Regions from separate parts of the Comamonas sp. F1-6 genome, predicted to be linked through region 3. Evidence: riboswitches for the same ligand, from Rfam matches in the RefSeq annotation. Region 3 holds a riboswitch; each other region holds the start of a gene.
What was found. A riboswitch is a leader RNA that binds a small molecule or an ion and turns the genes downstream of it on or off. The one in region 3 is predicted to bind glycine.

Region 1 (3,250 bases), on a different contig from region 3:
ATACATGCCGGAGTTGCCGGCCGACAGCACCGAGGTCAGGATCACCGCATTCATCACCGTGGCCGCCGACAGCAGGCCCGCGTGCTGGAACACCAGCGTGAACGGGCTCACGGCGATATCCGCCACATCGGTACGCAGCAGCTGCGGATCGGTATAGGGAATCAGAAAGCCGATGACGACAATGGCCAGCACATAGAACAGCAGGATGCGCCAGAACACCTGACGAATCGCACGCGGCACGTTCTCGCGCGGATTCTCGGATTCGCCTGCCGCAACGCCCACCAGCTCCGTGCCCTGGAAGGAATAGGCCACGATCATGGCCACGCCCACAAAGGTCGCGAAATTGCCGACGAATGGCGCATCGCCCGTGGTCCAGTTCTCGAAGCCGGGTACATGGCCGTTGCTGATGATGCCGAACAGAATCAGCACGCCGGTGATCAGAAAGGCCACCACGGCCAGCACCTTGATCAGCGCGAACCAGTACTCGGCCTCGGCAAAGCCGCGCGCGGAAAACGCGTTCAGCCCCACCATCAGCAGCAGGAACAGGCCGCTCCAGATGATGCCTGGCACATCGGGAAACCAGTAGGCCATGACCAGTTGCGAGGCCACCAGGTCCACCGCCACCACCACAGCCCAACTGAACCAGAAGTTCCAGCCCAGCGCAAAGCCGAAGCCTCGATCCACATAGCGCGAGGCATAGGTAGAGAAAGAGCCGGCCACAGGCATGAAGGCGGCCAGCTCGCCCAGGCTGGTCATGATGTAGTACACCATGATGCCGATGAGCAGATAGGTGAGCACGGCACCACCAGGGCCGATCTGGGCGATGGCCGAGCCGGAGGCCACGAACAGGCCCGTTCCGATGGCGCCGCCAATGGCAATCATGCTCAGGTGGCGCTGCTTGAGCACCCGGTGCAAGCGGGGCTGGTTATCGTCACCATCACCAGTCGGCGCGAGCTGCTGGCTTGAGTTGGGTTGGGACATAAATGTCTTGTTGTAATGGTTTGCGCCCATCCGGACAAAACACCCAACCATCCCGCAGGCGCTGCGGCAGGCAACGCAAAAAGGCGACCATGACGGTCGCGGGCAACAAGGACAAAGGAACGAAGCCATGACAGCAGAACGCCATGGCGGATAGGCCAGTTGCATCCTGAATCGGCAGCCACCCCAGTCGGGCGCTTCAATGGCAAAGCGGTGATATCGCCGGGCCCATTGACAGGCAAAGACGATATTTTGCCCAAATCCACCGCCGACCATGACCCGCCATGCCAATGCAGGGGCTGACTCTGGGGCTGCTCGGTGGCACTTGACAGCGTCTATCGCTATGAATTTAGAAGCACACTGCGCTTTAATAAATTCATTTTCATAGACAAACAATCAATATTTCATTGAAGGATAAGCGGCAAGCGCTATCAAATAGCGTGAACCCGACATGAGCAGCCATGGCTGGGCCCTGGCGCAGAAGTCTAGAAAACCCGTATATCCAGGCACCGCCGTTCTTCCTACATTTGCCCACAGGCTCTCAGCCCGGTGATGCCGAGAGAGACTGCAGCGCAAACTTGGCGTATGCAGCGCCGAAGGAGCAACCGCCCCGGAAACTCTCAGGCCAAAGGATCGGCATCGCTTTCACACACTCTGAAGAATGTCCGGACGTCATCGTCCGCCGGGCATACCGAAGGAGCAAGCGAGCAGCGCCGCAAGGCCCTGCCTCGTGAATCTCTCAGGTCCAGAACAGAGGGGGCGTCCGCTGCGCATGTTGCGCACGGGCTCCACCCTTGACGTTTCTGGAATCTGAATCATGAAGACAATCGCCGTCATCGGCGGTGGCATCACGGGCGTGACCACCGCCTACGCCCTCGCACGCCGCGGATTTTCCGTCACCCTGTTCGAGAAGCAGCGCTATGCCGCCATGGAAACCTCGTTCGCCAATGGCGGCCAGCTCTCGGCCTCGAACGCCGAGGTCTGGACCCATTGGTCCACCATCGTCAAGGGCCTCAAGTGGATGCTCAAGAGCGATGCTCCGCTGCTGCTCAATCCCAGGCCCAGCTGGCACAAGATTTCCTGGTTCTGCCAGTTTCTCGCTGCCATCCCCCATTACGAGAAAAACACCGTGGAAACCGCCAGGCTGGCGATTGCGGCACGCGAGCACCTGTTTGACTGGGCGTCCAGCGAAGGCATTGACTTCGATCTGAAACAAAAAGGCATCTTGCATATCTACCGCGACCGAGCAGGCTTTGAACATGCGGGCAAGGTTTCCCAGTTGCTGGCCAAAGGCGGCCTGGAGCGCCGCGCCGTGACACCGCAGGAGATGCGCTCCATAGAGCCGACCCTGTCCGGAACCTTCTATGGCGGCTACTTCACCGAGAGCGACTCCACGGGCGACATCCACAAGTTCACCAGCGGCCTGGCTGCCGCCTGCGAACGACTGGGCGTGCAATGCCGCTACGGCCAGGAAATCATGTCGGTGAACAGCAACGGCAAGCAGGCCAGCGTGACCGTGCGCCAGGGCCTGGAAACCGAGACCTCGACTTTCGACGCCATGGTGGTCTGCGCAGGCACGGCCAGCCGCGCCCTGGCTGCCCAGCTCGGCGACAGCGTCAACATCTATCCGGTCAAGGGCTATTCCATCACGGTCAATCTGCCGGACGAAGCCAGCCGCGCCGCAGCCCCTGTGGTGAGTCTGCTGGACGACGAGACCAAGCTGGTCACCAGCCGCCTCGGCGACGATCGCTTCCGAGTTGCCGGTACGGCGGAGTTCAACGGCTTCAACAAGGACATCCGCGCCGACCGCATCCGCCCACTCATCGAATGGGTGCAGCAATGCTTCCCGGGCGTCAGCACGCGCAGCGTCGTGCCTTGGGCGGGCCTGCGCCCCATGATGCCGGACATGCTGCCGCGCGTGGGCCCTGGCAACAAGCCCTGCGTGTTCTACAACACCGGCCACGGCCATCTGGGCTGGACCTTGTCGGCCGTCACCGCCGACATGGTCGGCGACCTCGTGCTGCAGTCCATGGGCAGCGCCAGCAGACAGCCCCGACCGGCCACGCTGAGCACCGCCAGCGCCTGACCACGACCTGAAAACCTCATCAACAAGCCAGACACGGTAGCCGCAGCGCCCCGTGAGGGGCAGCTGTTGCCGTGTGAATGGCAAAACGGAGACATACAACATGAGTCGAAATCATCCAAGCGCAGCCGGGGAGTCGCTGCAGCAGACAGGGGAGCTGGAGCGCGGCCTCAAGGACCGGCACATCCA
Region 2 (3,250 bases), on a different contig from region 3:
ATGTAGACATCGGCAGCGGCCTTGACGGACTCGACCACGCCAGCCACATCGCCGGCCTTGAAGCTGGAGCCCACGGCAGGCAGGTCCACAAACACCACATCGCCCAGCGCATCCTGTGCGTGTACGGTGATGCCGACGATGGCGGCATTGGTGTCAGCGGCGTTGATCCATTCGTGTTCTTTGGAATACTTGATGCTCATGGAAAGCTCCAGATGGGGGATTCAGGGGAATCGGGTGTTGTTTGAGAAAGGTCCAGCTCGCACTTTAGCGGTGTTCTGGCAGCTGTTTGGCAAACTGGCCCGTCTCATGCGCGGCGGCAGACCTAGCCGCGGTAGTAGCGGGTGGGGACGAAGGGCGTGGCGACCACCTTCATGGGCACGGGCTTGCCGCGCACCATGGCGAAGATTTCCGTATCGATGGCGGCGTAGTCGGGCTCGACATAGGCCAGCGCCACAGGCTGGTTGAGCGTGGGGCTGAGCAGGCCGCTGGTGATGTGGCCGATATGCTGTCCGTCCATGTTTTCCAGCACGGCGGGCTCGCGCACGGGAATGCGTTCCAGCGCGATCAAGCCCACGCGCTTGCGGCGCAGCGACTGAGGGTTCTGCAATTGCTCCAGCACGATGGCCGCACCGGGAAAGCCGCCTTCGCGCTCGCCGCCGGTGCGGCGCACCTTCTGCATGGCCCAGTTCAGCGCAGCTTCCACCGGGGTGGTGCTGGTGTCTATGTCGTTGCCGTACAGGCAAAGTCCGGCTTCTAGGCGCAGCGAGTTGCGCGCGCCCAGACCGATGGGGGCTACCTCGGGCTGTGCCAGCAGAGCTTCGGCAAAGGCTTCGGCAGCTTCGCCGGGCAGGGAGATTTCAAAGCCGTCCTCGCCCGTATAGCCGCTGCGCGTGATGTGGAGCGCATGGCCTTGCCAGTCGAAGTGGTTGCCGGTCATGAAGACCAGTTGCGTCACACCGGGAATCAGACGCGAGAGGGCAGTGACGGCTTGCGGGCCTTGCAGGGCCAGCAGGGCGCGATCGGGCAGTGGGACGACCTCGCAGCGGCTACCGATGCGGTTCTGGATATGAGCGATATCGGCCTCTTTGCAGGCACCGTTGACGATGAGGAACAGATCATCGCCGCGGTTGACGAACATCAGGTCGTCGAGAATTCCGCCTTGTTCATCGAGCAGCAGACCGTAGCGCTGCTTGTGCAGGCCCAGGGCCATGACATCGACGGGCATCAGCGATTCGAGCGCGGCGGCGGCATCGGGGCCGCGCAACAGCAACTGGCCCATGTGCGAGACATCGAACAGGCCGGCGGCCTTGCGCGTGTGCAGATGCTCGGCCATTAGGCCTTGAGGGTATTGCACGGGCATGGCGTAGCCGGCAAACGGCACCATGCGGGCACCCAGTTTCTGGTGCAGTGCAAACAGCGGTGTGGAACGCAGATCGGAAGAGGTGTCAGCAGCAGTCACAGGCAAGCGCTCCGGTGGTCAAACCAAAATGAGTGGCCATGCATGACAGGGCCATGCGTGGCGGGCTTGCCCTGCTGTCCGCTTTACCTGAGAGATTCACTGCACGCATTGCATCGGGCAGTTTGCTCCTTCGGTGGATGCTGGCGCACATACGAAATGACGGCCTGCATCTCTCTCCAGCTAGGGACGCTGCAGGTTTGCACACCTTGCAGCGCTTGTCAGTCCTTTTGCCTGAGCGTTTTGACACCGGGTTGGGGTCTGCGCCTTCGGCGGTGCGAGGCAGCTTCAAGCTGCAGGCACTCTCTCCTGACGTTGGCGATTCTAGCGGTGGGCAAGGGGCTTGCACCACCGAATCGGACGGATTTTGGGGTTTTCGAGCACAGATCGCTGGAATTGAGCTTGTGGTCTCACTGCGGTTCTGTGTTCATGGCGGGTGTTCGAGGAACATCGATCTCCTGGCGCGGAAACACCAGTTGGTAGGGCTGCTCGAAGCAGGACGTCACGGGCTGGCCCTGGCGCATGCCGGGCTTGAACTTCCAGCGTTCGAGCGAGCGCAGTATGGACTTCACGATGCGGGGATCGGCATCGGCAGGCTGGTAGGCCACACGGCCGAGTTCGCCCTGAGCCGTGACTTCCAGGCGGAAGACCACCGTGGTCTCCAGCCCGTTCGGAAACCAGTGGGCGCTGATGAAAGGCGTGGTGTGGCGGCGTGGCTGCGGTTGCCGATCGAGCTGGGCGGGGGGTGTGCAGTCTGCATTGATCCAGGCAGGCCAATTTACGGTTTGGCCTCCGGAAGCCGAGGCGGAGTCAGCCTGGGGCTGGGGAGTGATGTCGGCCACCTTAGGCGCCATGGCTGGGTTGCCAGCGCAGGCACTGAGCAGCAGAGCTCCCAAGACGGCCGCGTATGCAGCAAGACAGCGTGAGTGGCGTGAAGTATCCATGGCGGCATTCTCGGTCATCCCCAGTCGATTTCGGCAGACCTGGTGGAGTCGGTCGTTCAGCCAGGGCCGGGCTGCCTTGCTCCAGAGCTTGTCCTGCAGGGGCAAACATCATGTCCGGCAGGGACTAAACAGAATTTTCCCCATGGATAGGATTATGACGTTCGTCAAAAAATGTTTATTCAAGGAGAGAAAATGCCCGAAAAAGCCACGAATGAATTCTGGAAATATCTGAAGCCGATTTCTGAATGTTTTCAGCCCGATGCGCAGCCAGAGGTTTATATTCAGAACGCTCCAACGGAGGATGAGCGTTATTATGTTCCATTCTCTGAAACCGTTTCCTCCCGTCCCCTCTGGATTTCTCCATCACAAAACAAATGGTGCGATATTCTGATGGCGAAGGAGGCCGGTTTGGTGAACCGCCATTACCATCCGCACGAAGTGTTTGCCTACACGATTTCGGGGAAGTGGGGCTATCTGTAACATGACTGGACAGCCCGTGCCGGTGATTTCGTCTACGAGACCCCCGGAGAAGGCCATACCCTGGTGGCCTATGAACATGAGCAGCCCATGCGTGCGTTCTTTATCGTCAAGGGACCGCTGATCTGGCTCGATGATGACGGAAAGCCTGACGGATATTTCGATGTTCACAGCTACATAGAACTATGCCGAAAGCATTATGAAAAAATCGGCATAGGTGCAGATTATGTGGACACGCTGTTTCGGTAGTTATCCGAAGCTGGATTGAAAATCCATCAATGAAAGGCGGGATTTCCTGAAGAATGAAATAGCCCGCCAAATACGGAATGGAGAGAGGCATGAAAAATCAAGATGAAAACCTAAAAATCGGGTG
Region 3 (3,250 bases):
AGGCTCGACTGAAAAGTATCTCTATCAGAGTCTGTCAACGCCAATGCACACATTGCGGCAAGCTATGCGTTTTAATGATGACTTTTCTCGCCAACGCAGAAGATCTGACGAGAGATAGTGGGACAGCCTAATGAATCCCCGGGCATGGTCCATTGCTTGTCTTTCACATAAACATGGGGCGTAGGCATACCAAGACCCTGGGAACAGCGCCGCAGGCGTAGGTCTGCCACCGAGAAAGCGGACCTGGTTCGTCAAACCTATGAGCCTGGGATGAGCGTGTCACTCGTGGCTCACCAAGAAGGTGTATCGGCAAGCTTGCTCTTTACCTCGCGAAAGCTTGAGCATGAAGGGCCTCCGACACCAACGCCCTAATGAGTGCTGCCGCTCACACCACCAACTGGAAGCAGTACAACGCAGCACTCAAGGCTCGCGGCTCCTTGACCATCTGGCTGGACAAGACCATGTCTTGGCTTGCCGCTGACAGCGGCAAACGCGGGCACAGCCCGCAGTTCTCGGATGCAGCGATTCAGTTCTGCCTGACCATCAAGAACCTCTTTGGATTAGTCTTGCGGCAGACCACAGGCTTTGTTCCGTCACTACTGGCGCTGTCTGGATTGCTGTGGCCAATTCCCGACTTCAGTACATTGTGTCGCCGCCAACGCCGTCTGGATGTGCAAGTGGCATACCGCTCTAGCGCAGCCGGCCTGCACCGACTGGTTGACTCCACAGGCATCAAGTTCCTTGGCGAAGGCGAGTGGAAGTGCAAAAAGCATCGCCGCCAATGGCGCAAGCTGCACATCGGTATTGATGCGCAAACGCTGCAGTGTTGCCGCAGTTGCGGAGCAAGTTCCTGCCGAGGAGCCGCTGCTGACAGTGACAGGCGATGGGGCTTATGACACGCAGTACGTGCATGCGGCGGTCATTCAGCGCAATGCCACGCCCATCATTCCCCCAAGAAAGAATGCCAAGGTGCGCAAAGGCGATGGCTTTGCGCACCGCAACGCAGCTATCGCCGCATGCAGACGGTTGGGGTGAAGTATCTGGAAACGCTGGAGCGGTTACCACCGGCGCAGCCCGGTAGAGACCAAGATGAACTGCATCAAACGCCTGGGTGAACGAGTAATGTCACGCACGTTCGAGCGCCAAGTTAACGAACTGCACATTCGAGCCGCCATCCTCAATCGGTCTACTGAACCGGTCTGCCCGCAGACGGTGGCTGTGGCCTAGCCACACCTGGGGTTGGGAAATCTGGCCATGGGGGTGATATATGCAACAACGCCCTCTCGCTGTCGCGCGTATGAGTTTTTATGGCGGGCGGCTTCACAGACGAAAACGCGGGCTTGCGCGAGCCATGGCGGATTCAGACCGCCCTTCCGCACCCCGAGCTGGCAGCCGCAGAAACACACCAATACAGGTATTAACCCGAATAAAGTCGCTGAAACTAGCTAGAATCGCGCCCATCCCGCGGGAGAGCGGAGCCTTTCGAGGGTTCCCGCCGAAGGCGCAAACTCCCATAATCGCTCAGGCAATAAGTACCGCAGGTGGGTCTGACAGGACCCGGATATCGCCAACTGGAGAGCAGCCCGCAACCACAAGCTGCAGGGCTCACCGAAGGGGCAAGCATGTCCACCGCGAAGGTGCTCATGCGCAACTCTCAGGTAAAAGGACAGCGGGAGAGGCAAGCCGGACACTCCCGCCGATGTGAGTGGCTGGTCTATTTTCAAGTGCCTTCATGCTTCCTTCCGTCTCTTTGCTGGACTCGTTCCAGGCCTCCAACTTCACCGTCATGCTGGTCATCTATCTGGTGGCCATTACCGCCGAAGCCATGTCCGGCGCACTCGCCGCAGGCCGGCGCAATATGGATATCTTCGGCGTCGTCGTCATCGCCTTTGTCACTGCCCTGGGAGGCGGCACCATCCGCGACATGGTGCTGGGCCACTACCCCATCGGCTGGACCCAGCACCCTGAATATGTGTATCTGGTCATCAGCTTCGGTCTGCTGACCACCGTGATTGCACGCCATATGCACAGGCTCAAGCAGGTGTTTTTGCTGCTGGACGCCATGGGACTGATCGCCTTTTCGCTGATCGGCTGCAATACCGCGCTGGAGCTGGGCTACCCCACCATCGTCATCATCATGGCCGGCATGATTACCGGCATCAGCGGCGGCATCTTGCGCGATGTGCTCTGCAACCAGGTCCCCGTGGTGTTCCGCCGCGAGCTGTATGCCAGCGTGTCGCTGTCGGTATGCCTGATGTTCCTGGGCCTGCGCTATCTGGATGTCAGCCCCAATATCAGCACCATCGTGTGTTTTGCCGGCGGTCTGGCCTTCCGTCTGGCCGCCATTCGTTTCAAATGGCGCCTGCCGGTTTTTTCGTACCAGCAGCGCTGGGAGTGATAGAGACTCCCCCTGTGGCGCTGCGCGCCGTCCCCCTCTCTTGCTACGCAGGAGGGAGACGCAGCCATCGCTGCGGGGCGGCCCTTGCTTGGCTGCTCTAACCTAGACTGCGCCATGCATTACCCATGTAGTTTCACTTTCCATGTCTGAACCGATCACATGGATGCCGGATGGCACCCCCTACAACACCCGATTTGGTGATCGCTATCACAGCGAGCTGGGCGGCCTTGACCAGGCCCGCCAGGTTTTTCTCGGTGGCTGCGATCTTCCAGCTGCCTGGGCCGATGCAGCGCAGTGGCGCATTCTGGAAACCGGCTTTGGCTTCGGCCTGAATTTCCTGGTCACCTGGGCGGCATGGAAAGCCGACCTCAGACGCCCGCGCATTCTGCATTTTGTCTCGGTGGAGGCCTACCCTGTCTCGCGCGAGGATCTGCTCGCGTTTTTACCGACCGATGGGGAACTGCGCCCGCTTGGCGAACAACTGGCCGAGCAATGGTGGGGACTGCTGCCCGGCGTGCATCGCCTTTCCTTTGATGACGGCCAGGTGCTGCTGACGCTCCATATAGGCGATGCCAGGACCATGCTGCGCAAGCAGCAGATGACGGCTGACAGCGTATATCTGGATGGCTTCTCTCCCCAGCTCAACCCCGAGATGTGGGATGAAGATGCCATGAAGAACATCGCCCGCCATTGCCGCCGTGGCACGCAGCTTGCCACTTGGTGCGTGGCCGGCCATGTGCGCCAAGCGCTCAAGGCTCAGGGTTTTGACGTCAAGAAGCGCGTTGGCGTGCCGCCCAAGCGCCATAACCTGCATGCAGCCTACAACCCGGCCTGGGAGCCGCGCCATCGCCC

Region 1: it holds a riboswitch for glycine, as region 3 does, so the genes downstream of both, AAIL66_RS00960 (D-amino acid dehydrogenase) here and AAIL66_RS23705 (trimeric intracellular cation channel family protein) in region 3, are expected to answer to the same signal.
Region 2: it holds a riboswitch for glycine, as region 3 does, so the genes downstream of both, gcvT (glycine cleavage system aminomethyltransferase GcvT) here and AAIL66_RS23705 (trimeric intracellular cation channel family protein) in region 3, are expected to answer to the same signal.

The regions. Positions count from the first base shown of each region.
Region 1 covers NZ_JBCPWN010000001.1:208,218-211,467, reverse strand. Annotated here, with positions in the region: gene AAIL66_RS00965 (amino acid permease) at 1-981, opposite strand, end outside; glycine riboswitch at 1,525-1,624, shown strand; gene AAIL66_RS00960 (D-amino acid dehydrogenase) at 1,796-3,064, shown strand; gene AAIL66_RS00955 (amino acid permease) at 3,165-3,250, shown strand, end outside.
Region 2 covers NZ_JBCPWN010000003.1:168,883-172,132, forward strand. Annotated here, with positions in the region: gene gcvH (glycine cleavage system protein GcvH) at 1-200, opposite strand, end outside; gene gcvT (glycine cleavage system aminomethyltransferase GcvT) at 323-1,459, opposite strand; glycine riboswitch at 1,524-1,649, opposite strand; glycine riboswitch at 1,669-1,778, opposite strand; gene AAIL66_RS04630 (energy transducer TonB) at 1,867-2,400, opposite strand; partial or broken gene AAIL66_RS04635 (2,4'-dihydroxyacetophenone dioxygenase family protein) at 2,593-3,126, shown strand; gene AAIL66_RS04640 (MFS transporter) at 3,216-3,250, shown strand, end outside.
Region 3 covers NZ_JBCPWN010000041.1:13,021-16,270, reverse strand. Annotated here, with positions in the region: partial or broken gene AAIL66_RS23715 (transposase) at 187-351, shown strand; partial or broken gene AAIL66_RS23710 (IS5 family transposase) at 372-1,227, shown strand; glycine riboswitch at 1,456-1,548, shown strand; glycine riboswitch at 1,562-1,680, shown strand; gene AAIL66_RS23705 (trimeric intracellular cation channel family protein) at 1,733-2,398, shown strand; gene mnmC (FAD-dependent 5-carboxymethylaminomethyl-2-thiouridine(34) oxidoreductase MnmC) at 2,562-3,250, shown strand, end outside.